Luteolibacter sp. Y139: one gene and its partner. The protein of the gene in region 1 interacts with the protein of each later gene in a pairwise test. Links are inferred from orthologs where the notes say so. Each region holds a gene or a part of one and is shown in the gene's direction. Other genes may lie near its edges. The genes, in order: WKV53_RS16755 and WKV53_RS00750.

Region 1 (14,189 bases):
AGCCGATCCTTGAAATCCTGAAGGCAAGGAAGAAGGCCAAGCAGGCCGCCGTTTAAGCAAGCGGTCGTGAGGCTAGCCGTCATTCGCGCCTTCAGCTCTTCTTCAAGACTCCCACGAACGTCCGCATCGTGACGTCGGGCTTGCCTGATCTCCTTGCGAAGTGATGGGTGATCGACGGGCGTTTCTTCAGTGGAATCGCCCGGACTCCGCTGCCTGCCACCTTCGCGAGTGCCGAGGGCAGGATGGCGATGCCGGATCCTGCGGCGACCATCACGGCGACCGCTTGGGCACGCGGCGACTCAAGGATCACGCGTGGACGGAAGCCCGCATCGCCACAGAGACGCCGGACCAGATTCGAGAACGAGGGTGCGGCCCTGTGATCCACAGCGACGAACGGTTCGCCGGCGAGTTCGGCGAGTGCGATACGGCTCCGTTTCGCGAGCGGGTGGTCCTCCGGCACGAAGCACTCGAGTGCCTCCTTGAACCACGGGATGACTTCGATCCCACCTTGGTCGCGTGGTTCCTCGATGCCAACGAAACCTCCATCGAGTTTGCCCTCCATGATGGCCTTCAGCTGGTCGTTCGGTGGCACGTCCTGTAGCAGGATTTGCACTCCGGGCGAGGCGGTGCGGAAGCGGCGGAGCACGGAGAGCACGTCATCACTCATCACCGCACTGACGAAGCCGATGCGCAGCCGAGCGATCTCCCCGGCGGCGGTGCGCTTGGCCGCCTCGCTGGCCCGGGAAAGCTTGCCGGGGATGGTCCGGGTGTCCTCGTAAAATCGATCTCCCGCCGCGGTGAGCGAGACCCCGCGGGTTCCGCGAATGAACAGGTCCGCCCCGATCTTTTCCTCTAGCGTCCGGATGTGCCGGGAAAGGGGGGGCTGGGCGAGATTCAGTCTCTTGGCGGCGCGGGTGAACGACAGCTCCTCCGCAACTGCCAGGAAGCACTCCAGTTCTCGAAATGAGCAATCCATACCGAAAAGGTATCATACTGCGACGAATACAGTCATTCCAATATGAAGTGAAATTGGTGGATCGTTGCTCCATGGCGATCAGCGACACCATCAAGAAGGGAGCCATCCGTGCTCCGCACCGCAGCCTCCTGCGTGCCACCGGGGCAATCCAGTCGGAGGAAGATTGGGACAAGCCGTTCATCGCGGTGGCGAATTCCTTCGTCCAGATCATCCCGGGCCATGCGCATCTGGATGTGGTAGGCCGGAAGGTGAGGGATGCGATCCGGGCGGCTGGGGGCGTGCCGTTCGAGTTCAATTGCATCGGCGTGGATGACGGGATCGCGATGGGTCACGGCGGCATGCGCTACTCGTTGGCATCGCGCGAGATCATCGCGGACAGCATCGAGATCATGCTCCGCGCGCACTGCTTCGATGGGGTGGTGTGCATTCCGAACTGCGACAAGATCGTGCCGGGTATGATGATGGGCGCGGCGCGGGTGAACATCCCGGCGGTATTCGTGTCGGGCGGACCAATGCGCTCCGGCAAGAACCCGCTCACCGGGGACTCGCTCGATCTCGCTTCGGTATTTGAGGCGGTGGGCCGCCTGTCGACGAATGCGATCACCGAGGAGCAACTTGACGCGATCGAACGCAACGCGTGTCCCACCTGTGGCTCGTGCTCCGGGATGTTCACCGCGAATTCGATGAACTGCCTTTGCGAAGCGCTAGGGATCGCATTGCCGGGCAATGCCTCCATCCTCGCGACCGATCCCGCGCGCGACGTTCTCTTCGAGCGAGCCGGCCGGACCATCGTGCGGCTGGTCCGGGATGGGGTGAGGCCGTCCGACATTCTCACGCGTGAGGCCTTCCGGAATGCCATCGCGCTCGACATGGCGATGGGTGGTTCTTCCAACACGATCCTCCACACGCTTGCGGTGGCGAAGGAAGCCGGCGTGCCGCTCAGCATGCGGGACTTCGACGAGATGGCCGGCCAAGTGCCGCATTTGTGCAAGGTGGCACCTTCGGGAAAACACTACATGGAGGATATCGATAGGGCGGGAGGGATCTTTGCGATCCTCAAGACCTTGGCCGGTTTGCCGGGGATTCTTCACGCGGATGCGTTGACCGTGAGCGGGCTGACCATCGGCGAGACACTGTCGGTAGGAGAGGTGAGGGATGCCGACGTCATCCGGCCGCTTGACCGTGCCTATTCATCCAAGGGTGGGCTGGCGGTGCTCCATGGAAACATCGCGCCCAACGGCTGCGTGGTGAAGTCCGCGGGCGTGAGCCCCTCGATGATGAAGTTCACCGGCCCGGCTGTAGTTTTCGAATCCGGCGAAGACGCCACGACAGGCATCCTCACCGGACAAGTGAAGGCCGGGGACGTGGTGGTGATCCGCCACGAAGGGCCGAAGGGTGGTCCGGGCATGCCAGAGATGCTTGCACCCACTTCAGCGATCGTCGGGCGCGGGCTATCCGAATGCGTGGCGCTCATCACCGATGGGCGTTTCTCCGGAGCCACCCGTGGTGGGGCGATTGGCCACGTCTCGCCGGAAGCAGCCGCCGGTGGCCCCATCGCCCTGGTGGAGGCCGGCGACCTCATTGAGATCGATATCCCGAATCGCAGCCTTCAGCTGCTTGTCGCGCACGAGGTGCTCGCGCTACGGCGCCTCCGCTGGCAGCCGCCTGAACCCAAGTCGCGCACTGGCTACCTCGCTCGATACGCAGCCCTCGTCGGCGGTGCAGACCAAGGTGCGGTGTTGTCCGTGTAGCTCAGCAGAACTTCTTGAAGACCGCCCGTTGCGTGGCCTCCGGGCCGGGCAGTTGGTTGCGATAGAAGGTGAAGGAATTCACCGCTGAGAGCCGGCCGTCGTTCTTGGTCGCAGAGCCGACCCATGCTCCGTCGGGAAGACTGCCGACCTTGCGCTTCACGAAGTCCACGTGCGATAGCCCAAAGTCGGCGGTGTAATGCGTGACCTCCTCACCCTGGACGATGATGAGGAAGTAGTAACCTTCACGGATCGGAATTCGAGAGTCAGTGGTCTGGGGCATATCCAGCGGAGATAAGCCCGGTGGGTGGACATGCAAGTGGGCTTTGATCGGGCCCACGAGCTGCTTTCCAAACCGCACGGCTTCTGCTCTAGGAACATCATGTACATCGCCGATCCCCAAAAGCTTCCGTCGGGTGTCTTCCTCTATACGTTGCGCCCGGTCCGGCCCGCCATGCTTGCCGAGGGGCCGACGGCTGAGGAGCAGGCATTGGCCGGAGCGCACTGGCAGTATTCGATCGATCTGCTGAAGCGCGGGGTGGTGGTCTTCGGTGGGCGGACGATGACGCGGGACAGCAGCAGCTTCGCGCCGGTGGTGATCCGGGCGGCTTCCATGGAAGCCGCGCGTGCGATCGTGGAGGGAGATCCCGCTGTTGCCGGCGGGGTGTTCCATGCCGAGATCTTTCCCTTCCAGCCGATGCTGATGGGGGAATGGCCGCAGGAATCGGCGACCGTGACATCGGGCGGTGTATCCTACGATTGAGGTCGGGATTTTGGCCGCTGCGGCGTTCTCGTCACGCAACTCAAGGCGGATCGGCGGGTTGTTTCTGGCATCATGAAATCGATTGCCGCGAGGGTCTTGGCCATGGTCGCCACGATAGGGTTCGCCTCTGCCGAAGCCTATGATCCGCTGAAGGTGCCCGCGGCGGAGATTGTTTCGAAGACCTTCGAGGTGAAGGACGCCGGGCGAGACCGCACGCTGCCGATCCGTGTCTACTTGCCGGAGGGAAAGTCGGCAGCTCCGGTGGTGATCTTTTCCCACGGTCTGGGCGGCTCGCGGGACAACAATCCCTACCTCGGGAATCACTGGGCGCGGCGCGGCTATGCCGTGGTCTTCGTCCAGCATCCCGGCAGCGACGAGAGCGTCTGGAAGGATGCCCCGGGCTTGGAAAAAATGACCGCGCTCAAGGAGGCGGCATCGATCGAAAACTATCTGGCCCGCGCCAAGGATGTGCCGGTGGTCATTGATGCGCTGGCTGCTTGGAACAAGGAGACGGGGCATGCTTTGGCCGGGCGGCTGGATCTGGAGCGTCTCGGGATGTCGGGCCACTCCTTCGGTGCGCAGACGACCCAGGCGCTGGCGGGGCAGGGAGATCGCCCGCGGTTGTCGCTGGTCGAGCCTCGCATCGATGCCGCCGTGATGATGAGCCCGTCCCCGCCCAGGGTCGGCGATCCGGCGAAGGCCTTTGCCAACGTCAAGATTCCCTGTTTGCTGATGACGGGGACGCGCGATGAGAGTCCAATCGGGAATACCACTCCGGAGGACCGGCTGAAGGTTTTCCCGGCTCTCCAACAGGCCCCGGCGTGGGAGGTGGTCTTCGATCAAGCGACCCACATGGACTTCGGCCAGCGGGGAAGAGCGGAAGATACCTCCCGCTATCACAAGGCTATCCTCGCCCTGACGACTGCCTTCTGGGATGCAGAGCTGAAGGGCGATTCTGAAGCCAAGGCGTGGCTCAATGGCGAAGGCGCGAAGTCGGTGCTGGTTGCTGCCGACCGCTGGGAAGCCAATGGGAAGGCGAAGGAGTGAATGAGGGGGCCAGTCGTCGCATCTAATGGTGGTAGAACCGGGGCGTTTTTCGCGTATGATCCCGACGTGAAAAAGACCATCGCCCTGCTTTTCGCCCTGGTTTCGGGCTTCTACGTGTTCTTCGCCTCGTGGATTCCGGATCCTCTGCCGTTCCTCGACGAGGCGACGGCCCTGGTGATTTTCGTGAAGTCGATGAGCGTGCTGGGCTTTGATTTGACGAGATTTGTTCCATTTTTGGGAAAGAAAACGAAGCCCGAGGGTAAAACCGGTGGGCCGGTTGTTGATGTTTGAGAATTCCCGATTTCCTGCGCAATAGCTGTCCCCGCGCCACCGTAGAGCACCCGCCCGCCCATGACCGACTCTGAGACTCCGCGACGTTCCGTTACCGGCCCTATTTTCCTGACCCTCTGCGGGTTGTTGGTGATCGCCGCCCTTGCGTCCGTGCCCTTTGTGGCGGGCCCGCCGCCGGAGGATGGCTTGCCGGACATGGCGAGGTTCCTGGGGCACTTCCATCCGGTTTTCCTGCACTTGCCGATCGGCATGCTGCTGCTGGTGCTGGTGCTGGAGATCGGCCACTTCATCCCGCGGAACCGCGCCGGCTACTCGACGCGGATGGCGATGTTCTTCGCTGCGGCATCCGCCGTGGTTGCCACCATCCTCGGACTCCTGCTTTACTACGGTGCGGGCACTTATCGCGATGAGATCGCCCAGCGCCACCTTTACGGCGGCATCATCTTCTCCTGCGGCATGGTCGCGGCCTTTGTCGTGAAGGTCTGGGTCGACATGGCGGCGGGCAAGGGGACCTGGCTCTACTGGATCCTGCTGCTCGGCAGCACGGGCGTGATGGGATTGGCCGCGCATGACGGGGGTTCACTAACCCACGGTCCTGAATATCTTACCACCTACGCCCCCAATTCCGTCCGCAAGATGATCGGCTTGCCGGAAAAGGCGGAGAAGAAGAGCAAGGGTAAGAAGCCCGAATTGGCTGCCGCTCCTGGCGATGGGGAGAAGCCTACGGCTCCCAAGGCTGCCGCGGTTCAAACCTCCGGAGATCCGGTGGTGTATACCGGTATCATCAACCCGATCCTGGAGCAGAAGTGCTACGGCTGCCACAGCGCCGATCAGAAGGTGAAGGGCAAGTATCGCATGGAGGAATATGACCTCCTCGTGAAGGGCGGTTCGGAAGGCGATGGCATTGTCCATGGCAAGTCCAAGGACAGCAATATCGTCGTCCGCGTCGAACTCCCGATGGACGAGGACGAGCACATGCCGCCCTCGGACAAGAAAGATCTCCAACTCGGTGCGCATGAGATCACACTCATCAAGTGGTGGATCGACAGCGGCGCCTCGAAGGATGCGAAGCTTTCCGAGCTCAAGCCAACCGACGAAATCAAGGCGGCGATCGCGAAGCTGGTGCCACCTGAAGTACTGGCGCAGCAGAAGGCTGCGGCCGAGCAGGAGGTCAAGCAGGCCGCCGAGAAGCGCGACTCCGTGAAGGCCGACGTCGAGCGTCTGCGCAAGGAATTCCCGGCCGCGCTCAACTTCGAATCACAGGCCTCCAGTGGTCTCGTCTTCACCGCGGTCAGCATGCGCAAGGACTTCGGCGACGCTGATCTGGCCAAGCTCCAGCCGGTGATGCCGGCAATGGTATCGCTCGATCTCTCGGCCAGCACAGTGACCGACAACAGCGCGAAGATCATCGCCGGTGCGGCTGAACTGAAGTCGCTGCGTCTAGCCGAGACGGCGGTGACCGATGCGGTGTTGGAATCGGTGGCGAAGCTGCCCAAGCTGGAGTCGCTCAACCTCTACGGCACCCAGGTGACGAACGAGGGGATCCTCAAGCTGGGCGAGCTGAAAAATCTCAAGAAGCTCTACCTGTGGCAGACCAAGGTCGATGCCGCTGGAGTTGAGGCGTTCAAGGCGAAGCTGCCGGGCTGCGAGGTCGTGATGGGACTGTAAGTGCCGACATCCATGAGGTGTCGGCCGGAGAGATGACATCGCTCGACAAGCGGAGATGGCTTGTCTTATCTCCCGCCAGCGATGAACGATCCTCTCCAGTTTGATCATGCAGAACTCGCCAACCCGTCCGCATGTGGCGCCTGCAAGTCGGCTCTCGGCCCGTCCTATTTTCAAGCGGCGGGTCAGATGCTTTGCGGCAATTGCGCCGAAGGATTCCGCAAGGCATTGGCGGGAAATGGATCGCGCGGCGGACGCGTCGTGAAAGCGACTTTGCTGGGATTGCTGGCCGGAGCTGTGGGCGCGGCGATCTACTATGGAGTGCTCGCCTTGACCGGCTACAACGTCGGGCTGGTGGCGATCGTGGTCGGCATGCTGGTCGGCCGCGCGGTGCGTCGTGGTTCGGGAAATCGCGGAGGGCTCGGGTATCAATTCCTCGCTGCGGGCATCACCTATTTCGCAATCGCCGCTACCTACGTGCCGACGGCGCTCAAGGAGATCGCGGAGACGTCGGGATCCGGCCAGGTCGAGGCCGTGTCCGGGACGACCGAAGGGATTACTACCGATGGAAAGGCTGCGAAAGCGCCCGCGACCCAGCCCGAGGCAGCTACTGCTGAAACGAACAAAACCGTTCCCACGGGAGAGGAGGAGATTTCTCCGGTCCTGGCCATCATTGCCTTGGTCGGACTCACGTTGGCCTTGCCGATCCTGGCGGCGTTTGGCGGTGGCGTCATTTCGTTGCTGATCGTCGGCTTTGGCGTGTGGGAGGCTTGGCGACTGAACAAGCGCATCAAGATCGACATCACCGGACCGCACGAATTGGCCTCGCAGCCTCCGTCCCTGCCTGCTGCCCATGGTTGATCCACTCGCACCGACGGCGAATCGATGCGGCGGCTGCGCGAGCGAGGTGGCGACCGGGCTTCTTGCGTGCCCGGGATGTGGCGCGCTGGTTCATGCGGTGGAGCTGAAGAGCCTGGCGGCTGAAGCGTCTTCAGCCGCGACGCCATTGGACGCGCTAACACGCTGGCGGCGTGCGTTGGAGTTGCTGCCCGCGAATACGAGGCAGCATGCCGCCGTGCGGGAGCGGATCGAAGCGCTCACCCGCGAGGTCGACCAAGGGCCTGTGGAGGTGAAGCCGTCTGAGCGATCCACGGCTCCCAGAAAGAAAGGGCTCGCTGGGGTATTGGTCGCGATCGGCGCGGTGCTTCTGAAGTTCAAGTCGCTGCTCATCCTCCTGCTGACGAAGGGCAAGCTGCTGCTGCTCGGGTTGACGAAGGGCAGCACCTTCATTTCGATGTTCGCCGCATTCGGCGTGTATTGGACGATGTTCGGATGGAAGTTCGCGGCCGGTCTCGTGCTCTCGATTTACGTCCACGAGATGGGACACGTGTGGATGCTGAGGAAATTCGGCATCCAGGCCAGTGCGCCGATGTTCATTCCAGGGCTCGGTGCTGTTGTGCGGCTCAAGCAGCAATTGCCAACGGCTCCTGAGGACGCACGCGTTGGCTTGGCCGGACCCGTATGGGGCTTTGCTGCGGCGCTGGTTTGCTGGCTGTTTTCAATCGGGTTTCATTCGCCGCTCTTCGCTGCGCTGGCGCATGTGGGGGCGTGGATCAATCTCTTCAACCTGACGCCGGTATGGCAGCTCGATGGCTCGCGAGCCTTCCGCTCGCTTACCCGGGTGCATCGATGGATCGCCGTCGCGGGAGTGGCTGCTTCGTTCGCGTTCTCGCGTGAGCCTTGGCTGCTGCTGATCCTTGCGGTCGGTGCCTTCCGGGCCTTTGAAAAGGACGTGACCGAGGAGCCTGATACCCAGGCATTGGGAGAATATCTGTTCCTAATCGTGGCGCTCTCCGCGCTGACGATGGTGTCCGCGAACGTGTGATTTCCTAGCCGAGCAAGGCGGCAAGATCCTCCTCGCCGATCACCTTCACGCCGAGCTTCTCCGCCTTGTCGCGCTTCGAGCCGCCACCTTCGCCCGCGAGCACGTAGTCGGTTTTCGCCGAGACCGATCCCGAGACCTTCGCGCCTTTGGATTCGAGGTAGCTCTTCATTTCATCCCGGTCCATCGAGAGCGTTCCGGTGATGACGAAGGTCTTGCCGGTGAGTGGCAGGGAGGAAAGGTCGGCCTCGGCTGGCTTCGGTGCGTAGTTGCCGGAAGCCGGGTGAATGGCGAGTTCCTCCATTTTCTCGATCACGTGCTTGCCCGCCTCGGATGCGAAGAACGAGGTGACGCTTTCCGCAACCACGGTCCCGGCGTCTGGGGACAGGCGATAGGGGGCAAGCTCTCTGGCACCTTCATCAATCCTGGCCTTGAGTTCGTCGTGCTGCTTCTGACGCGCCTGCTTGTCCTCGTCGTCGGCAGGAGGAAGCTCCTTGTTCTTGGGCGACACGATTTTCCGCTCTGACTCCCATCGTGAAATGTCGGCGACTTTCTGGAGGATCGGGCTCGAAGCAACAGCGACGAGATCGGGGTGAAGGCGGGCAAGTTCCTTCGATGCCGATTCTCCGACCTGGCGGATCCCCATGGCGTAGAGCCAGCGATCGAGCGGCTTTTCCTTCGCGCGCTCCAGAGCTTCGATGACCTTGGTGGCGTTCTTCTCACCGAAGCGCCGCGGTTCTTCATCGGTGCCGAGGTTGAGGTTGGCGAGTTGCTCCGCCTCCAGCGCGAAGAGATCGAGGGGCGTGCGGCAGAGGCCGCGATTGACCAACGCATCTGCGACCGTCTCGCCGACACCCTCGATATCGAGCGCCTTGCGGGATGAGAACTGCTTGATCTTCGACCGTGCCTGGGCGGGACACTCGAAGTTCGAGCAGCGCCAGGCGACGAAGCCTTCTTCCTTCGCGACCGGACCGCCGCATGAGGGGCACTTGCCGCCGATGTGATCCAGTAGCGAAAAGGGTTTTGAACCGGGTGAACGCTTCTCCGTTATCACCCTAACAACCGCGGGAATGATCTCGCCGGCCTTCTCCACGATCACCGTGTCGCCGAGGCGGATGTCCTTGCGCTGGATTTCTTCTTCATTGTGCAGGGTCGCCCGGGAAACGGTGGTGCCGGAAACGAAGACCGGCTCCAGTTCCGCGACGGGTGTTAGAACCCCGGTTCGCCCTACCTGCACGGTGATGTCCTTGAGCAGGGTTTCCTTCTGTTCCGGCAGGAACTTGTAGGCAGCGGCCCAGCGCGGCGCGCGGGACGTATAGCCGAGTTTCTCACGTTCAGCGCGGGACAGGACCTTCACCACCGCACCATCCGTGCCGTAGCCGAGGTCGTGGCGCTCGGTATCGATCCGTCGCACGGCGTCCAGCAGGTTCTCCAGCGTTTCCGCGGTTTTGATCGGGTGGTTGCGCGGGATGCCGGTGGCATCGAGCAAGGCATGGAACTCCTGTTCGGTCGCAAGCTCCGGCCCATCATAGGCACCGAGGCCGTGGGCAAGGAACGCAAGCGGGCGATTCGCCACCATCTTCGGATCGAGCTGCTTGAGCGTGCCCGCGGTGGCATTGCGGGGATTGACGAAGGTGGGAAGGCCCGCCTCGTCGCGCTCGGCATTCATTGCGGCGAAGGCTTCATTCGGCATGAAGATCTCGCCGCGCACCTCGAGAAGAGAAGGGAAAGATCCAGCCAGTGTCAGCGGCACGGCGCGGATGGTCCGGACGTTATTCGTGATGTCATCGCCGGTGGTGCCGTCGCCGCGGGTGGCGGCGTAGGCGAGCTTGCCGTCGCGATAGACGAGCGACACTGCCACGCCGTCGATCTTCGGCTCCACGGTCACGGCGACGTGCTCGCGGCCGAGGTTTTTCTGCAGACGTTTGTAAAAGTCGATCAGCTCGGCCTCAGCCACGAAGCCCTCCTGCGGTTCGTCCGTGGGCTTGAGCTCGAAGACGTCATCGATGCTGAGCATCGGCACGAGGTGGCGGACCTGCTGGAAGCTTTCGAGCGGGGCGCCGCCGACGCGACGGGTGGGCGAGTTCTCGTCATCGAACTCAGGGTGCTTGGCTTCAAGAGCCTCCAGTTCGCGGAACAGCTTGTCGTATTCAGCATCGGAGATTTCCGGCGCGGCATCGAGGTAGTAGAGCCGGTTGTGGCGCTCGAGTTCGGTGCGCAGTTCGAGGATGCGGGTTTCCGGGGCGGGCTGGTCGAAGAGGTCGTCCATGGACGGCGGCAAGCTCACTCGATCTTTCCGGCGCGGGAAAGCGGTAAGATTCGGGTCACTTTGATAGCGGCCCGGCGAGCTGGTCATCCAGCGGCTGGTCGCCGAGGGCCCACTCGTCGGAAAGCACGCGGGTGATCTCGAATTGGCGGCGGTCGCTGCCGTCGGTGTGGCGGATCTTCAGGGTCATGCGCTGGAGTCCGCCTTGGGCCCGGCGCTCGGTGCGGTTCATGGTGCTGACCAAGGCGGCGTGCTGCGGCGTGCCGCGCGCGACGTAGCCGAAGATCAGCGTTTCGTGGTCGGGCGAGGGCAGCGCGAAGCAGGCCCATGACTGCTCATCCCGATAGATGCCATTGTAGTAGTTGTCCGGGATGACCTGGACGCGGACGGTGGCTTCTTCCGGAGATCCCTTGAGGATCTGGTCCCACGAGGGATGAACGTAGCGAGCGTAGCCATCGAAGTCGACGCGCCACTGCTGGTTGGCGTCCGGCGAGAGGAAGGCGATGCGGTTGCCACCTTTCGAGAAGGTGACGAGCACGCTTTCCAAGCGGGCCGTGCGGCTGTCGATAGGGCGCAGGTATCGGACCGAGCGGACCTTGCCATCCGCGGCTTCCAGTGCGGCCATCCTGGTGACGATTTCGTCAGGGCTGAGGCTGCTGCTGCGGATCAGCGGATCGAGATCGCGGGGGGTACGAGCGGCCAGAAAGGCGGTCACGGACTTCTCCATTTCCGCCGGCTCGGGAGCCGGCAGATGGGAAGCGGTAACGGGGGTGCCGAATTGGATGGTCTTCGGTCCCTTGGGTCCGCCGCCACCACTGAACCACCACAGCACGGCCGCTGCTGCGGTGGCCCCGATGAACATGCACGTGCAGCCGAAGAAAAAGATCGCTGCCGCGGTGACGTAGCGGATGGGCAGGCGCTCGTCCGTGGTCTTGATCATGCGGCCGACCTGCCCCATCGACGGGGCCGCGCCGATGCCGGTCTCGCGAGCATTCTTCCGCTTGGCCGTCTGAAAGCCCAAGCCCTTCCTCATCTTCGACAGGGACCACGGGCGGAAGCTGCCCGCCGAGGCCTTGGTCTTCACCTTCTGATGGCCGAGTCCGTCGCGAGGGGGCTTATTGCTACTCATGAGGGAGGGGAGGGAAGGTCGGGCGGCTAGCGCGGATACACCGTGATCCGATAGGGATCATAGCGGTCATCCGGCCGGAAGAGCCAGCCTGGATTCCGGTTCACCACCTCGTAGCCGGTCAGCATGAATTCCGGGAGGAATTGGTTGCTGTTCGGGTCGTAGGCCTCCTTGCCGGTGAGGTAGCCATTCAGGCGGTACTCGAAATTCTGGTCGTAGCCGTAGCGCTGGCCGTCCGGGCCATTCTCCGGCAGGCGGTCAGGCTGGCGCTTCTTGTCCTCGCGGACGATGATCAGCTTGGCCTTGTCCCATCCCTGGCGCGGACGTTTCAGATAGCCCCAGAAGCGGGTCTTTTGCACGTAGTAGCGGCGTCCGTAGAAGAAGTCTCCGGTCGGTTCGCTGGCGATTGCCGCCTTGCGTTCCTCAATGGTGGCGGGGCCGCCCATGTTACCGCTGCCCATCGTTCCGCCGCATTGGCAAAGCACTACCGTTCCTAGAACCATCAACGCGCGCAAAGTCCAACTCATGGGCCGGGAGGCTAGGGAACCGGTGGTGGCCTCCGCAAGCGCCAATCCCGCCGCCGCAGTGCTGGAAACCGGCCCGAAAACCGCTTGCAAATCCCTTTCCGGCTCGTTACCTCCGGCGCCCCCCGGGAGAGCGATAGTCTCTACACGAATCGAAACGCATGAAGTTGGCCAACCTGCTTACCCCCGAAAGAATCATCCTAGAGATGACTGCCGGGGAGCATTGGCCCACCATCGTGGAGCTGATTGACCAGCTTGTGTCCTGCTCGGCGCTGCCGGGAGAGATGCGTGAGGAGATTCTCGCCGCGCTGAAGATCCGCGAAGAGCAGGTGAGCACTGGAGTCGGGCACGGCGTTGCCATTCCGCATGCCTTTTCCGAGAAGCTCGACAAGGTGATCACCATCTTCGGGCGTTCCAAGGCGGGCATCGATTTCGAGTCGCTGGACGGCAAGCCGGTCCACTTCGTGATCCTGTTCCTGGTGCCGAAGAAGGACTACCACCTGCACCTGCAGACGCTGGCGGCGATCGCCAAGATGTTCACGAACGCCGAGATCCGACGACGACTTGGCGAGGCTGGCTGCCACCAGGAGATCCTCGATATCTTCGCTGGCAAGCCGCCGAAGGCCGCCGGGATGGCTTGATCGGAGCCGCCGGGTGAGCCAAGCGCCTGCCTTTTGCAGAGGCAGGGAGTCCGCCCGATCTGTCTTTTTGTGGTTATCAGGACCAATGTCCTCTTTCTAAAACACTCTGCACTTGGCGTCCCCGGCGTCTTGGCGGTGAATCCATCCCTCTTTCCCATGACCCTGATCCAGGACCTCGAATCCCGCTTGTCCGCCGCCTTCCAGCAAGTGCTCGGTGAAACCGTTGACGCGCCCGTGGTGGCCGCGGCCGACCTGCGTTTCGGCGACTACCAGAGCAATGCCGCGATGGCGCAGGCCAAGCAGCGCAAGACGAACCCGCGCGCGCTGGCCGAGCAGGTGATTGCGGCCTTGGATCTGGGTGACGTTGGCACCGCTGACATCGCCGGTCCCGGATTCATCAATTTCAAGATCAGCCCCGCGACCTTCGCCGCACGTGCCCAGGCCCAGCTTGCGGACGCCCGGCTCGGCGTGCCGGACATTGGTGCCGGCAAGACGGTAGTCGTTGATTTCTCGGCGCCGAACGTGGCGAAGCCGATGCATGTGGGGCACATCCGGTCGACCATCATCGGTGACTCGCTGGCGCGGATCTCGCGTTTCCTCGGCTTCACGGTCATCACCGATAACCACATCGGGGACTGGGGCACGCAGTTCGGCATGATCCTTCATGGCTGGAAGACGCTGCTCAATGAGGAGGCGCTTGCCACTGATCCGATTGCGGAGTTGCTGCGTGTTTATCGGGATGTCAATGCGACCAAGGAGCAGCCCGGCGTGCTGGATACTTGCAAGGCCGAGCTGGTGAAGCTTCAGGCCGGTGACCCCGAGAACCTCGCGATCTGGCAGCGCTGCATCGATGTCTCGAAGGCTGGCCTACAGAAGATCTACGACCGGCTCGATATCCATTTCGACCACTGGCTCGGTGAGAGCTACTTCAATGACCGCCTGCCAAGCCTAGTCGACGAATTCCTCGAGAAGGGACTCGCTCGCGTGAGCGATGGCGCCGTGTGCGTTTTCTCCGATGAAACGAAGGCTCCGGAGGCCGATCCTTTCAAAGTGCATCGCGAGGAAGGCTGGACCGACAATCCTTCCATCATCCGGAAGGCCGATGGTGGCTTCCTCTATGCCACCACCGACCTCGCCACGCTTGAATATCGCGTGGAGCAATGGAAGGCGGACGAGATCTGGTATGTGGTCGGCGTTCCGCAGCAGCTTCACTTCCGGCAGATCTTCGATGCTGCGCATCGCTGGGGGAAGCAGGGCGAG
Region 2 (14,535 bases), on another replicon or contig:
ATCGATCATCGGCGCGCTGTTAGGCATCGCCTTCGTCAATGTCGTGCGCATCTCCCCCACCAAGGCCTTGGTCGGCGGAGTGGTCATCAGCGGCATCGTTTCCGCCGCGCTCTTGAAGCCAGTCACGGATTCCATGTTCCCGCAGGCCATCGCGTTCTCGGGCACGGGCAAGCTGGTCGAAGCATCCGCTCTCTTCACCTGCGTGCTGGTCGGCATCGTCCTGACCTTCGCCACGGTGATGATCACGAATTACTACACTTCCACCGCACACCGACCGGTGAGGCGTATCGCCGAAGCCTGCAATACCGGCCACGCGACGAACATCATCGCCGGTATCAGCACCGGCCACCACGCCACCGTCTTGCCCGTGCTCTGCATCGCCGCCTCCATCTGGATGTGCTACACGCAGGCCGGCCTCTACGGCATCGCCATCGCAGTCGTCAGCATGCTTAGCCTCTCCGGCATCATCATCTCGCTCGATGCCTTCGGCCCCATCACCGACAACGCCGGCGGCATCGCCGTGATGAGCGGTCTCGATCCCTCCGTCCGCAAGATCACCGACGAACTCGATGCCGTGGGCAACACCATGAAGGCCGTCACCAAGGGCTACGCCATCGCTTCCGCTGGTCTCGCCGCCATGGTGCTCTTCGGCTCCTACGTCGAGGAGCTCAAGGCCCACCTCGGCCATGACTTCGTGTTCGACCTGATGGACCCGCGGGTGATGATCGGCCTCTTCATCGGCGGCCTGCTCCCCTTCTCCTTCACCGCCTACGCCATGGACGCCGTCGGAAGTGCCGCCGGTGCCGTAGTGAGGGAAGTCCGCCGCCAGATCGAGGCCTTCCCCGGCATCCTTACTGGCAAGGACACTCCCGACTACCGGCAGTGCGTGGACATCGTGACCAAGGCTGCGCTTCGCCAGATGATCCTCCCCGCTCTGCTGCCGCTGATCTTCGTGGTGGCTGTCGCCATCATCCCTGAGCATGGCCCCTACTTCCTCGGCGGGCTCTTAGTCGGCACCATCGTGACCGGCCTCTTCATCGGCATCGCCATGACTTCCTCCGGCGGTGCCTGGGACAATGCCAAGAAATACGTCGAGGACGGGAACCACGGCGGCAAGGGCTCGCCCGCCCACGCCGCCAGCGTGACCGGCGACACCGTGGGCGACCCCTACAAGGACACCGCCGGACCCGCCGTGAATCCCATGATCAAGGTGGTGAACATCCTCGCCATCCTGCTGATTCCTATTCTTTTCCGATAACTTTTCCGCTGACACGGGAAATCGGGTGATGGGGCACCGGACGTGCTCTTGTCACCTAGCAGACACATTTCCCATCCGGTCTGCCTGCCGCGCCCACCCTACGCATGCCTAGCCGCCCCGTTGCCGATTCCGTCAGCCGCGCTCGCTCCATTCATGACAAGCGACCGTTCCAGCGCGCGATCTTCTTCACGCTGCTCCATTATCTTTGCATCATCGCCTTCATCACCTGCGCGGTGATCCTGTTTCTTCACCCCGAGCCGATGACGATGGCGAAGCCGCTGATCGCCTCGGCCATCGCCGTCGCCGTAAGCTGGCTGATCTCCTACCTCCGTCGGCGCTCCGCCCGTTGCCCGCTGTGCAAGGGCTCTTCGCTTCTCGACAGCGGCGCCGCAAAACACGCCAAGGCCTATCGCCTGCGTCCGTTCAACTACGGCACCACCGCCGTGCTCGGCATCCTTTTTCTCAATCGCTTCCGCTGCATGTACTGCGGCACGCCCTATGACCTCCAGAAGCGCTCCGCCGTCGAGCGCAGGCGGGAGCAGTCGAATCACTAGGCGGGTGGTATGCGGGATGGGCGGAGTTCCTCCCCCCACGAACCTCGGAGCCTCTTTGCGGCTTTGACGCTTTCTTGACGCCTCTGGCCGGGACTTTGACTCCCCGGATTCCGGATCCGTGGGACCATGGCTTCGTATGAACGACGCGATTTACCTGAGCGTGGCCGGGGCCTTCTTCGTCCTCGCCTTCCTCTACGCCAATTTCTGCGAACGCCTCTGATCCCATGGAAACCATCATCGTCGGGCTCATCGCCCTCGGCCTCCTTGCCTACCTGTTCACGGCCATGATCCGGCCGGAGAAATTTTAACCACCCGGTCCCATGCACGCAAAAGACTGGCTCCAACTCGCCCTCTTCATTGGCATCCTCACCGCCATCACCAAGCCGCTCGGCATCTACCTGACCAAGGTGCTCGATCCTGACGGCAAGACCTGGCTCGACCCCGTGCTCCGGCCGCTCGAGAAGCTCACCTATCGCCTCATGGGCGTGAAGTCCGGCGAGCAGCACGACTGGAAAGGCTACACGCTCGCCATGCTACTCTTCAGCTTGGTGGGCGTAGCCTTCACCTACGCGATCCTGCGGCTCCAACATCTGTTGCCGCTGAATCCTCAGGGCCTGCCCGCCCTCTCCCCGGCACTCGCCTTCAACACCGCCGTCAGCTTCACGACTAATACCAACTGGCAGAGCTACGGCGGCGAGACGACCATGTCCTATCTGTCACAGATGGTCGGCCTGACCTTCCACAACTTCGTCTCGGCCGCCACCGGCATCGGCATCGCCGCGGCACTCGTGCGCGGCATCGCCCGCCACACCACCACCTCGTTGGGGAACTTCTGGGTCGATCTGGTGCGCTCCACCTACTACCTGCTGCTGCCGATCTGCGTGGCCTTCGCGGTCTTCCTCGTCTCGCAAGGCATGATCCAGAATTTCAATGCCTACGATACCGCGCACCTCGTCGAGCCACAAACCGTGCAGGTCGAATCCACCAACGCCGCCGGTGAAAAGACCACGGAATCCACCACGCTCGACACCCAGACCATCGCCCAAGGCCCGATGGCCTCACAGGTCGCGATCAAGATGCTCGGCACCAATGGTGGCGGCTTCGCCAATGCCAACGCAGCCCATCCGTTCGAAAACCCCACCCCGCTCTCGAACTTCATCCAGATGCTCTCGATCTTCGCGATCGGCAGCGGCCTCACCTGGTATCTCGGCAAGTCTACCGGCAACCAGGGACACGGCTGGTCGGTGTGGGCCGCCATGATGATCCTCTTCGTCGCTGGCACACTCGTTTGCTGGTGGGCGGAGTCCGCGGGCAATCCCATCCATCACGCGCTCGGCGTCGCCGCAGCCGATGGCAACTTCGAAGGCAAGGAAGTCCGCTTCGGCATCTTCAATTCCTCTCTCTTCGCCGTCGTCACCACCTCCGCCTCCTGCGGTGCGGTGAATGCGATGCATGACTCCTTCACCGCCATTGGCGGCCTGATCCCGCTGTTCATGATGGAGCTCGGCGAGGTCGTCATCGGCGGTGTCGGCGCGGGCCTTTACGGCATGCTCGTCTTCGTGGTGCTCGCCGTGTTCATCGCCGGCCTCATGGTCGGCCGTACCCCGGAATACCTCGGCAAGAAGATCAATGCCTTCGAGGTGAAGATGGCGATGCTCTCCCTGCTCGTCCTCACCCTCACCATCCTCGGCTTCACCGCCTGGGCCTCCGTGGCAAACTGGGGCCTCGCCGGTCTCAACAACGCCGGCCCCCACGGCTTCAGCGAAATCCTCTACGCCTTCAGCTCCGCCACCGCCAACAACGGCAGCGCCTTCGGCGGCCTCACCGCGAACCCGGCGAACGGCGACCCTCACTACAACGTGACACTCGGCATCGCGATGCTGGTCGGCCGCTTCCTGATGATCGTCCCCATCCTCGCGCTCGCAGGCTCACTGGCGAAGAAGAAGTTCTCCCCGCCCAGCCCCGGCACCTTCCCGGTCTCCGGTGGCACCTTCACCGTGCTCCTCATCGGCACCGTGCTGCTCATCGGCGCGCTGAACTTCCTGCCAGCCCTCGCTCTCGGCCCCATCGTCGAGCACTTCCTCACCCTGTCCGGCAACCTTTTCTAACACATCCATGTCCAACAAAGCTCCATCCCTCTTCGACAAGGCGATCATCAAGCCCGCCATCGGAGAGTCCTTCAAGAAGCTCGACCCGCGCGTCATGGTGAAGAATCCCGTGATGTTCGTCACCGAGGTCGGCGCCGTGCTGACCACCGTCGCCATCTTCACCGCGAAGACCGACCACGGCTTCATCATCCAGCTCGCCGTCTGGCTGTGGTTCACCGTCCTCTTCGCGAACTTCGCAGAAGCGGTCGCCGAAGGCCGCGGCAAGGCCCAGGCCGACAGCCTGCGCAAGGCCCGCAAGGACACCATCGCCCGCCGCCTCACCAAGGACGGCAAGGAAGAGTCAGTAGCCGCACCCGCCCTTGAAAAAGGCGATCTCGTCGTCTGCGAAACCGGCGATGTGATTCCTGCCGACGGCGAGGTCGTCGAAGGCATCGCCAGCGTCGATGAAGCCGCCATCACCGGCGAGTCCGCACCCGTCATCCGCGAAAGCGGCGGTGACCGCAGCGCCGTCACCGGCGGCACCCGCGTCATCAGCGACCGCATCGTGATCAAGATCACCTCGGAGAAGGGCAATACCTTCCTCGACCGCATGATCTCGATGGTGGAAGGCGCCAAACGCCAGAAAACCCCGAACGAAATCGCGCTGACCATCCTGCTCTCCGCGATGACGCTGATCTTCCTGCTCGTCTGCATTACGCTGAAGCCCTTCGGCATCTACGCCGGCATGGAGTTCACCATTCCCGTGCTGGTCGCCCTGCTCGTCTGTCTGATCCCCACCACCATTGGCGGCCTGCTCAGTGCCATCGGCATCAGCGGCATCGACCGCATGATCCGCCGCAATGTCATCGCCACCAGCGGCCGCGCTGTCGAGGCGGCCGGCGACATCGACGTGCTGCTATTGGACAAGACCGGCACCATCACCATCGGCAACCGCATGGCCTCCGCCTTCCTCCCCGCACCGGGAGTCAGCGAACAAGACCTCGCCGATGCCGCGCAGCTTTCCTCGCTCGCTGATGAAACCCCGGAAGGCCGCAGCATCGTCGTCCTCGCCAAGGAGAAGTTCAACATCCGCGGCCGTGAACTCCAACAACCACACGCCCACTTCGTTCCCTTCACCGCGCAGACCCGCATGAGCGGCGTCGACCTCGACGGCCACAGCATCCGCAAGGGAGCCGCCGAGTCCGTGCAGCGCTGGATTGAGGAGCAAGGCGGTCGCTATCCGGAAGAAGTGTCCTCCGCCGTCGAGGCCGCGGCCCGCGCCGGGCGCACACCACTGGTCGTTGCCGAGGGCAAGAACGTGCTCGGCGTGGTGGAGCTCAAGGACGTCGTCAAAGGCGGCATCAAGGAACGCTTCGCCCAGCTCCGCAAGATGGGCATCCGCACCGTCATGATCACCGGCGACAATCCCATGACCGCCGCCGCCATCGCCGCCGAAGCAGGCGTCGACGACTTCATGGCTCAGGCCACTCCCGAAGATAAGCTCAAGCGCATCCGTGCCGAACAAGCCGCTGGTCATCTCGTCGCCATGACCGGCGACGGCACCAATGACGCCCCCGCACTTGCCCAGGCCGACGTCGGCGTCGCCATGAACACCGGCACCCAGGCCGCCCGCGAAGCCGGCAACATGGTCGACCTCGATAGCAACCCGACCAAGCTCATCGAGATCGTCGAAATCGGAAAGCAGCTCCTGATGACCCGCGGCTCTCTAACAACATTCTCCATCGCCAACGACGTCGCAAAGTACTTCGCCATCATCCCCGCCATGCTGATGGTTACCTTCCCCGCCATCTCGCCGCTCAATGTCATGAAACTGGCCTCACCCCAGAGCGCCATCCTCAGCGCCGTGATCTTCAATGCGCTGATCATCATCGCCCTCATCCCGCTCGCCCTGAAAGGCGTCGCCTACAAGCCGCTCGGCGCGATGGCCGTGCTGCGCCGCAACCTGCTCGTCTACGGCCTCGGTGGCTTGCTGCTGCCCTTCGCCGGCATCAAGGCCGTCGATCTCGTCGTCTCCACCCTTCACCTCGTCTGATCCATGAACTCGTTCGTTTCCCAACTCCGCGGCGCCGTCGTTTCCACGGTCGTGCTCGCCGCCGTCACCTGCGGCGCCTACCCGCTCATCGTCACCGGCATCTCCCGCGCTGCCTTCAAGGACAAGGCGGACGGCAGCCTGATCCGGGATAAATCCGGCCAAGTCATCGGTTCCTCCCTGCTCGGCCAAAATTTCACCGGCGACAAATACTTCCACCCTCGCCCCTCCGCCGCCGGAGCGAACGGCTACGATGCCACCAGCTCCAGCGGCACCAACCTCGGCCCCACCTCGCAGAAGCTCGCCGACCAGATCAAGGAGCGCGTGGCCGCCTATCGCACCACCAACGGCCTCCCCGCCGACCAAGCCGTACCCGCCGACGCCGTCACCGCCTCCGGCAGCGGCCTCGATCCCCACATCAGCCCCGCCAATGCCGACCTCCAGGCCACGCGTGTCGCCAAGGCCCGCAATCTTCCCGTGGAAAAGGTCCGCGAGCTCATTCAGGCGCACACGGATAGCCCCGATCTCGGCATCCTCGGAGATCCCGGCGTTCACGTGCTGAAACTCAATCTCGCCCTCGACGAACTTTCCCGGTGAACTGTTGACGGCTCCCATGACCGACGACCGCCCCGATCCCGACCAGCTGCTCGCGCAAGTCCAGCGCGAGGAGGGCCGGCGTCGTCCCGGGCGGCTGTTCATCTTCCTCGGCATGTGCCCCGGCGTGGGAAAAACCTACGCCATGCTGCTGGCTGCCCGCCAACGACAAGCGGAGGGCCTGCGCGTCCTGACCGGCATTGTCGAAACCCACGGTCGCGAGGAAACGGCAGCATTGTTAGACGGCCTCGAGATCCTGCGCCGCAAGCAGACCGAGCACAATGGCCACCTGCTCGAGGAGTTCGACCTCGATACCGCGCTTGCCCGCCGCCCCGATCTCCTGCTGGTCGATGAACTCGCCCACACGAATGCCACCGGCAGTCGTCACGCAAAGCGTTACCAGGATGTCCTCGAGCTGCTAGCCGCCGGTATCGACGTCTGCACCACCCTCAATGTCCAACACATCGAGAGCCAGGTTGATGTCGTCCGCCAGGTGACCGGCGTCTCCGTTCAAGAAACGGTGCCGGATTCCTTGCTCGATCGCGCTCACGAGATCCAGCTCATCGACCTCAGCGTCGAGAAGCTCCTCCATCGTCTGTCCGATGGCAAAGTCTACCTCGGCGACCGCGCTGATGCCGCCGCCGAAGGCTTCTTCCGCGAAGGCAATCTCACCGCTCTCCGTGAACTTGCCCTCCGCTTCACCGCCGAAAAGGTGGACCGCGATCTCGAGGACTTCCGCCGCGCACGCCGTGATGCCACCCCGTGGAAAACGAACGCACGCCTGCTCGTCGGCGTCGCGCCCACGCCCTACTCGGAAAGCCTCGTCCGCTGGACCCGCCGCGCCGCCGCCAGGATCGGTTGCCCATGGATCGGCGTCTGGGTGGAGGGTTCGCGACGCCTTCGCCCGGACGAGGAGGAACTCCTTTCGCGCGGCCTCGCCTTGGTCCGAAGACTCGGCGGCGAAGTGGTCCACGTCACCGGAGACGACGTGGCGAAGGCCCTGTTAGACGTGTCCCGCGATCGCAACGTCAGCCAGATCGTCGTTGGGAAATCGGACCGCGGACGCTTCCGCCGGGCTACGCTCACCGACCGCGTCATCGCCGGCAGCGACGATATCGATGTCTGCGTCGTCCGCCCGCTCCCCGGAAAGAAGCCGAAGCCGCCCAGCGACCCTGCTTCGGCTTCGCGGTGGCGCGACTATGGCAGCGCTCTCCTCCTGACGGCTGCCGTCACCGGTCTTTCGCTGCTATTGCTTCCTTTCAGCGGCTACATGGTCCCCGCCTTCATCTACCTGATGGCGATCGTGCTGGCATCGATGAAGTGGGACCGCGGCCCGATGCTGGTGATGGCCGGCGTGTCAGCCATGGCGTGGGACTACCTCTTCATTCCGCCACGCTTCACCTTTCACGTCGAGCAGCCCGAGGACATGGCCATGCTCGCCATGTTTTTCGTGGTGGCCCTCGCCATGGGCCAGCTCACCGCACGCCTGAAGATGCGCGAGCGCGCCGAGCGCGAGCGACAAGCCCACACCGACGCCCTGCTCCGCGTCACCCAGCAGGCCGCGCTGCATCCTGAGGCAGGAAAAGGCCTGGAAGCAGCGCTGCGCATCATCGAGTCCATCCTCGGCGGCCAGGTCGCCATCATGCTGCGTCAGGACGACCATTCGCTCTCGCCCAAGGCACATGCAGCCAGCGCCTTCGCACCGGAAGAAGCCGAGTTTGCCGTCGCCGCCTGGGCCTTTGCCAATCATCAGGCGGCAGGCCGTTTCACCGACACCCTTCCTTCTGCCTCGGCAACCTGGTTTCCTCTGCAAACCGCGACCTCGACCATGGGCGTCTTCGGCCTCATGCGGGACGCCGGTCAATTCACCTTCACCGAGCGCCAGGCCACGGAAGCCTTCGTCCTTCAGCTCGCGCTGGTGTTAGAGAAGGAACACTTCATCCAAGCCGTGCAACACGCCGAGCGATTGGAAGAAGGAGAAAAGCTCCGCCGCGCCCTGCTCGATAGCGTCTCGCACGAACTGAAGACGCCCATCGCAGTCATCCGTGCTGCCATCGATGCACGGGACACCGCCAACGATCCCTACCTCGTCGAAATCGACACGGCATCACGGCGCCTCCAGCGCATCGTCGAGGGCCTGTTGCACATGACCCGCCTCGAGTCATCGGTCATCGAGCCGCGGCTGGAGTGGTGCGATGTCCACGACATCGTTTCCGCCGCCTTGGAAGCGACCGGCGATATTCTCCGCGGACGTGAGTTTTCCAAGCAAATCACTCCTGACCTCCCCTTGGTGAAGACGGATCACGCCTTGTTGGAACAGGTGCTCGCGAATGTCCTTCACAATGCCGCCGCCCATACCTCTCCAAAGACGCCCGTCGAACTGACCGTCGTCCGCCACGGGAAGGGCATCGAGTTCATCGTGCGCGATCACGGCAAGGGAATCGCGAAAGGCGAGGAGCGCCGGATCTTCGGAAAATTCTACCGCGCCCCCGGTGCGCCCGCAGGAGGAACCGGCCTCGGTCTCTCCATCGCAAAAGGCTTTCTCCGCGCGCTCGGTGGTGAAATCGTCGCCCGCAACCATCCCGGCGGAGGCGCGGAGTTCACCATCCGCCTGACCGCCGAGACCATGGAAGCCACCGCTGTCGCCGAATCATGATCGCCCTCGTCATCGACGATGAAATCCAGATCCGCCGCCTGCTCCGGCTCGCGTTGGAGTCGCGCGACTACGGCGTCCATGAGGCGGAGAATGGCCAGCTCGGCCTGCAAGCCTGCGCCGTCCATCGGCCGGATGTCGTGCTGTTAGACTTGGGCCTGCCGGACCTCGATGGCGTGACCGTCCTCAAGCGCCTGCGCGAGTGGAGCGATGTCCCCGTCCTGATCCTGTCGGTGAAAGACAGCGAACCCGAGAAGATCGCTGCCCTCGAAGCAGGTGCCGACGACTACGTCACCAAGCCCTTCGCCACTGGCGAGCTGCTCGCCCGCCTCGCCGCGATCCAGCGTCGTCGCCATCGCAACGATGCACCCGAGATCGTCTTCGGCCCGCTGCTCGTCCGACTGGACCGGCATGAGGCGATTCTAAAAGGCGAAGAACTGAAACTCACCCCCACCGAGTTCGCCTTCCTCCGTGCACTGGTCAGACACCCCGGCAAGATCGTCACCCAACGCCAACTCCTGCGCGAGGTCTGGGGACCACAGGCGGAAGAGCAGACCCACTACCTCCGCGTTTACGCCAACCTCCTGCGTAAGAAACTCGGCGAACTGCTGCTGATCCGCAACGAACCGGGCATCGGCTATCGCATCGTGGAGCCGCTTTAGTCTGAAATCTCCAGCCGGAGACCAGAGCGCCCCATCGTTGTCAGATGGAACCCTGGATCATTCACGTCCGCATGAACCACATGCCGTCGCTCACGATCGGTGATGCGCAGCACGGTCCCGGCGGAATCGATGAAGGATGGCTGGAAGCACGCCGTCCCACGGCACCCGCGTGAGCTAACATCCACCTCCAGTTCCCGGCACTCGTGGAGAATCCGGCAGGCACCATGGACGATCGAAGTATCGCAATCCGGATTCACCGGACGCTCCCATTCATCGAGCCACGCTCCCGCACCCAGTCGGCGGCTCTCCATGCAATCGAGCGATGCCCCCTTGAAATGATCGATCAATGTCCTCACCACCGGTGAATCCCACACATGGCCATCCAGACGGATCGAAAGATGAATCGGCCTGCCGGGCTCGGCCATCGCCAGCAGCGGCCGACGGTCGCTGGCATCGGCAATCAAATAGGTCGCAAGCGGCCGACGGGTATCGGTCTCCAGACCGCTCAAGCGATCATGCAGCACATGCCACGCTTCCTCCCGATACGCGACGCTGAGTCCGAACGGTGTCGTCTTCGCCAGACTCAGTCCCTGCTGCCGCAATACGAGGGTCGTCTGGCCAAGACAGCAGAGGTGATTGAGCAGTTCCGGAAGCGAACCCCGCAACTGATAGGCACAGGAGCAGGGAGCACATGGACTTTTCCTCCACGAACAGAACATGCTGGGAACCTAGATCACGCCCCCGGCCTCGTGCTCGCGCTGGCTTGCGGAACTTGCGCCCCGCATTGCGAATTCTCCACCGATCCCGCTCCCTGCAAACAAGATGCCCCGGCCTTCGCAGACCAGGGCATTGCTCATGACCAGAGTGTTGGCGGAAGACGATCAGTCCTTCTTTTCAAAGTCCCCGCACCAGTCATCGCCGGCAGTCACGGGAAACATCGATTCGAACTTCACTTCCTCATCGACCTCGAAGGCGACGGTCTGCGGAGCATGGCGACGGCATTCACCGGCATCTTCTTCAAGATTGTTCCAGAAAGCACACGCAGCGCAGGCACGGTTGGCGGTTTTCGTTTTCATCGTAGTAAATGGTGGTTGAAAAGGTTGTCTCTAACATGAGCGCCGCATCGGCCAATGCGCAAGCGAAGAACGCACTGAGATACAGTCTCAATCCACACGCATTCAATGAATTGCGAGGCATTCTCAATTACCACCGCCGAACCCATGGCAATTCACCGCCAATTTCATCAAGAAGCAGATTCCAAGCGCTGCGCAAACCATCCGCGAATCAGCACCGACTGATAAAACGCCACCGGCATCTCGAAACCAGCCGAAGCGATCAGCGATGCAACGTGCTCCGGAGACGTCACAGCAACGTTTGTCCCGTAGGCACCACGCACCGCTTCGATCTGCTCGGGCAAGAAGCCAGCATACTCGAACAGGCTCGCCCACACCTTGAAAAGCTCCGCGTAGTCCGGAGATGTTAGATCGGCCGAGAGGTCGCTGCTTACCAGATAGCCACCAGGGACCAGACGTTCCGCGATGCCCCGGAAGAAATCGCGGCGGCGATCCTCATCCAGCACGAACTGGGAAACAAGGAAGGACGTTGCCGCATGAAATGGCTCCCCTATCGGCAAGGACTCGAGGAATCCCTCATGGAACTCACAGCGCCCGGCGACTCCCGCATCGTTCGCCTTCTTCCGGCAGAGATCGAGCATCGGTCCCGATGGTTCCACGGCGGTGAATCGCCAGCCTGGAAACTTCGACGCCAGCGCCAGCAGCTCCGCCCCCGTACCCGCTCCCACGCACAAGACGCGCGCATCGGAAGGGAGCCGGGCGAGGATCCCGTGCGTTAGCAAATGCAACGCCTCGCGCATGGGTTCCAGCTTGGCGAAACGAGCATCGTAAGCGGCGGCCTGCTCCGGGCCGAATCCGGTGAGTGAAGGTGAAGACGAGGACATGGGATCGTAGGTGGGCGTTCGCGTAGCTTGTCGCGACACCCCTGACTCCATCAAACGCAACCCAAGTGCAATATCATTATCGCAAATTTTATGCACTTCCTCCCGCCTGCCGCAGCAAGCGCTAGGCTTCACTCCGTCACCGGCCAGCCGTTCTTCCACGCGAGCGGCAACATCCGCAAGTCGGAGCGGCCGTTGCGATCCTTGTCGTAATAGTGATGCACCAGCCACTCCTTCCCCTTCTCACGGAAGATCGAAGCATGACCCGGACCGATGAAGCGCCCCTGCGTCGCGAGAAAAGCTGAACCGCCTCCGTCCTTCATATCGGTCCCATCCTTGTCGAGATACGGCCCCGTGATCTTCTTGCTGCGACCCACGCGGATCTCATAGGTACTATCCACGCCACGGCAGCATTTGCCCCAATTCACGAAGAGATAGTACCAGCCATCGTGCTTGTGAATGAATGGAGCCTCGATCTCCATATTCATCGCGAGCTTCAACGGCGCATCGTCATTCTTCCGCAGGCCCGTCTCAGGATTGAGCTCGATGAGGAAGATCCCCTCCCAAAATGACCCGTAGCTCATCCACAGCTTCCCATCGTCGAGAATCACCGCGGGATCGATCGCATTGAAACGATCCGCCCGTCGCGAGCGCATGACCACGCCCTCATCCTTCCACCCGTAGTCCTTCGACTTCGGATCCAGCGTCTTGCCAGTCACAAGGCCAATCGCCGAATGATTCGAGCCGAAGCTGGAGACCGAGTAGTAAACGAACCACCTGTCCTTGAGCCGGATGATGTCCGGCGCCCACAGATGCCCCTTGTTCTCCGGCACCTCCGTCTTGTGCCATGCCGGATACTCGCGGAAAAGCGGCGCCTCCCGCTTCCAGCGCCCGTCGTTTTCGCGATGGAGCAGGCTGATTCCCATACCGGTGCAAAGGCACCACGCCTCCGCACCCTCCGTCACCACCGTCGAAGGATCATGGATCCGCGGATACGGATCATCCGGCCGGAACTGCGCGGCAAGCGGCAGTGCAGCGGCAAGAAAGAGAAGGAAAACCCGCGGAAGCATGAGGAAGGAACGCATCAGGCAGAGGGATGTTTCGGATACTGTCACGATGGACTTCAACTGCCTTGCCGCACGCCGGGGCACCCGGCAATCCTATCGCATGGAAATCCCCCACATCCTGTGGTTCGCCGTCACCGCGAGCTGCCTGGCAGGCTGCATCGCATGGCATCGGAAGTCGCCCTCGCGGCCTCTTGTCATCACATCATGCGGACTCTGCTGGATGCTGCTGCTCAGCCTCCCGGGCCTCTACGCCTCCTTCTTCGGCTACCGCGAACTCTCACGATACGCCGACGCTCTCTTCGCAGGGTCGGCACCTCTCGAACTCGGCTTTCGTAGCTCAGGAGCGCTACTGGTGTTTTGCTGTTCTGCGCTGTCACGGGCCGGCACGGCATTGCTCGCATTCGGACTATGGAAGCTTGGCAGCGCCCTCACCCCTGAAGCGGAAAAAATCACAAACCCATGATCCTTTCCTCGCTTCTATATCAGTTGTCGGACCTCGCTTGGTACGTTTTCTACTTTGCCTGGGCTATCGTCGCCATCGCCTGTTTCAGACTGTCCAAGCGTGGCGCTGACAAGACCTTCGCCATCTCCGCGTGGCTCGCGATCGCGGGCGTGGCATTGACCGGCTTCCCATGGATGATCGGATGGGCGACGGCGTATCTGCCGGGACGGCCGGATTGGATCGGAAACGTCTGCTTCTACCTCGCAAAGGCCGCTAACATCGCCTACTTCGGCCACTTGGTCGCATTCGCGGTGGCTGCTTTCCACACCGCCACCCGGCTTCCTGCGCAGCCGCGTGCGATTTCGGGATCGGGAGAGACTTCGGACTGAAGAAAGCGCTCCGACGACATCTGTCGTCAGATTCGGCTTGCCACCGACGACATCTGTCGTCACAAGCTCCGCACGACCATGAAGCCCCTTCCCGCGCTTTCCCCTGCCGAACAAGCGTTGATGGATCTGATCTGGCAAAAGCAGCCCGTCTCCGTCGCTGCCCTGCTTGAGCTGGTGAACAGCGACCGCGTCGAGCCCATCACTCGCAATACCCTGCAAACCCAGCTCACCCGCCTCGAAGCCAAGGGCTGGCTGAAGCACGAGGACGGCGACCGCGTCCGGCTCTACCGATCCGCCGTCCCTGAAAAACGTGGCCGCGGAAAAATCCTCACCGAGCTCAAGCAGCGCCTCTTCGGCGGCTCCGGAATCTCTCTCGTTCGCTGCCTCGTCGAGGAAGGCGGCCTGAGCGATACCGAGATCAAGGAACTCAATGAGCTGATCGCGAAGCACCGGAAAGGGGGCAAGCCATGAGCCTGCCCGACCACTACCTCGTGACCGTGGCGCTGCACGCCCTTGTGCTCTCCACCGCGGTCTTCCTCGCGATCCTTTGCCTCCGGAGGCCGCAGCGCATTTCAGTGGTCGCCTTGTGCGGCACCCTGGCCATTGCGCTTCTTCCGTGGATCTCTGCGATGAGACCGCAGTCACCTGCCGCCCCGAAGAGCATCGAACAATCGGGCGCTTCTACCGCGGTGACCTTGCCCGAGTGGACCGTCGTGCGAATTCCCATGGTGGAAACATCCACGCCCGCCACGCCAGTCTCCTCATCGTCTTTCGAGATGCCGGAGACAGCGACGCTTGTTACAGCGATCTGGGCACTAGGTGGCA

Evidence for each region.
Region 2: the proteins of WKV53_RS16755 (region 1) and WKV53_RS00750 interact in binary tests that used the Escherichia coli proteins (3 or more experiments, as listed by UniProt). The link is inferred for Luteolibacter sp. Y139 from one-to-one orthologs.

The regions. Positions count from the first base shown.
Region 1 is NZ_JBBUKT010000006.1:290,236-304,424, forward strand. What follows is about bases 11,325-14,189. They hold WKV53_RS16755 (PTS sugar transporter subunit IIA), read left to right. Parts: upstream 11,325-12,449; coding sequence 12,450-12,929; downstream 12,930-14,189. Other genes in these bases: WKV53_RS16745 (hypothetical protein), read right to left, coding at 11,325-11,767; WKV53_RS16750 (hypothetical protein), read right to left, coding at 11,794-12,291; argS (arginine--tRNA ligase), read left to right, coding at 13,086-14,189. In the rest of the region: WKV53_RS16690 (hypothetical protein), read left to right, coding at 1-56; WKV53_RS16695 (LysR substrate-binding domain-containing protein), read right to left, coding at 92-976; ilvD (dihydroxy-acid dehydratase), read left to right, coding at 1,048-2,727; WKV53_RS16705 (beta/alpha barrel domain-containing protein), read right to left, coding at 2,729-3,007; WKV53_RS16710 (YciI family protein), read left to right, coding at 3,107-3,487; WKV53_RS16715 (alpha/beta hydrolase family protein), read left to right, coding at 3,560-4,534; WKV53_RS16720 (hypothetical protein), read left to right, coding at 4,601-4,825; WKV53_RS16725 (c-type cytochrome domain-containing protein), read left to right, coding at 4,886-6,493; WKV53_RS16730 (hypothetical protein), read left to right, coding at 6,575-7,351; WKV53_RS16735 (site-2 protease family protein), read left to right, coding at 7,344-8,375; NAD-dependent DNA ligase LigA, read right to left, coding at 8,380-10,641; more of WKV53_RS16745, read right to left, coding at 10,697-11,324. UniProt on the Escherichia coli protein: Seems to have a role in regulating nitrogen assimilation.
Region 2 is NZ_JBBUKT010000001.1:169,009-183,543, forward strand. The notes cover bases 6,189-9,399. They hold WKV53_RS00750 (DUF4118 domain-containing protein), read left to right. Parts: upstream 6,189-6,562; coding sequence 6,563-9,199; downstream 9,200-9,399. Other genes in these bases: kdpC (K(+)-transporting ATPase subunit C), read left to right, coding at 6,189-6,546; WKV53_RS00755 (response regulator), read left to right, coding at 9,196-9,399. Also shown: WKV53_RS00725 (sodium-translocating pyrophosphatase), read left to right, coding at 1-1,258; WKV53_RS00730 (hypothetical protein), read left to right, coding at 1,363-1,812; kdpF (K(+)-transporting ATPase subunit F), read left to right, coding at 2,037-2,120; potassium-transporting ATPase subunit KdpA, read left to right, coding at 2,133-3,920; potassium-transporting ATPase subunit KdpB, read left to right, coding at 3,928-5,952; more of kdpC, read left to right, coding at 5,956-6,188; more of WKV53_RS00755, read left to right, coding at 9,400-9,858; WKV53_RS00760 (hypothetical protein), read right to left, coding at 9,855-10,523; WKV53_RS00765 (hypothetical protein), read right to left, coding at 10,740-10,934; WKV53_RS00770 (class I SAM-dependent methyltransferase), read right to left, coding at 11,102-11,815; WKV53_RS00775 (arabinan endo-1,5-alpha-L-arabinosidase), read right to left, coding at 11,944-12,897; WKV53_RS00780 (protein-tyrosine phosphatase family protein), read left to right, coding at 12,980-13,342; WKV53_RS00785 (hypothetical protein), read left to right, coding at 13,339-13,710; WKV53_RS00790 (BlaI/MecI/CopY family transcriptional regulator), read left to right, coding at 13,789-14,181; WKV53_RS00795 (M56 family metallopeptidase), read left to right, coding at 14,178-14,535. UniProt on the Escherichia coli protein: Member of the two-component regulatory system KdpD/KdpE involved in the regulation of the kdp operon. KdpD may function as a membrane-associated protein kinase that phosphorylates KdpE in response to environmental signals.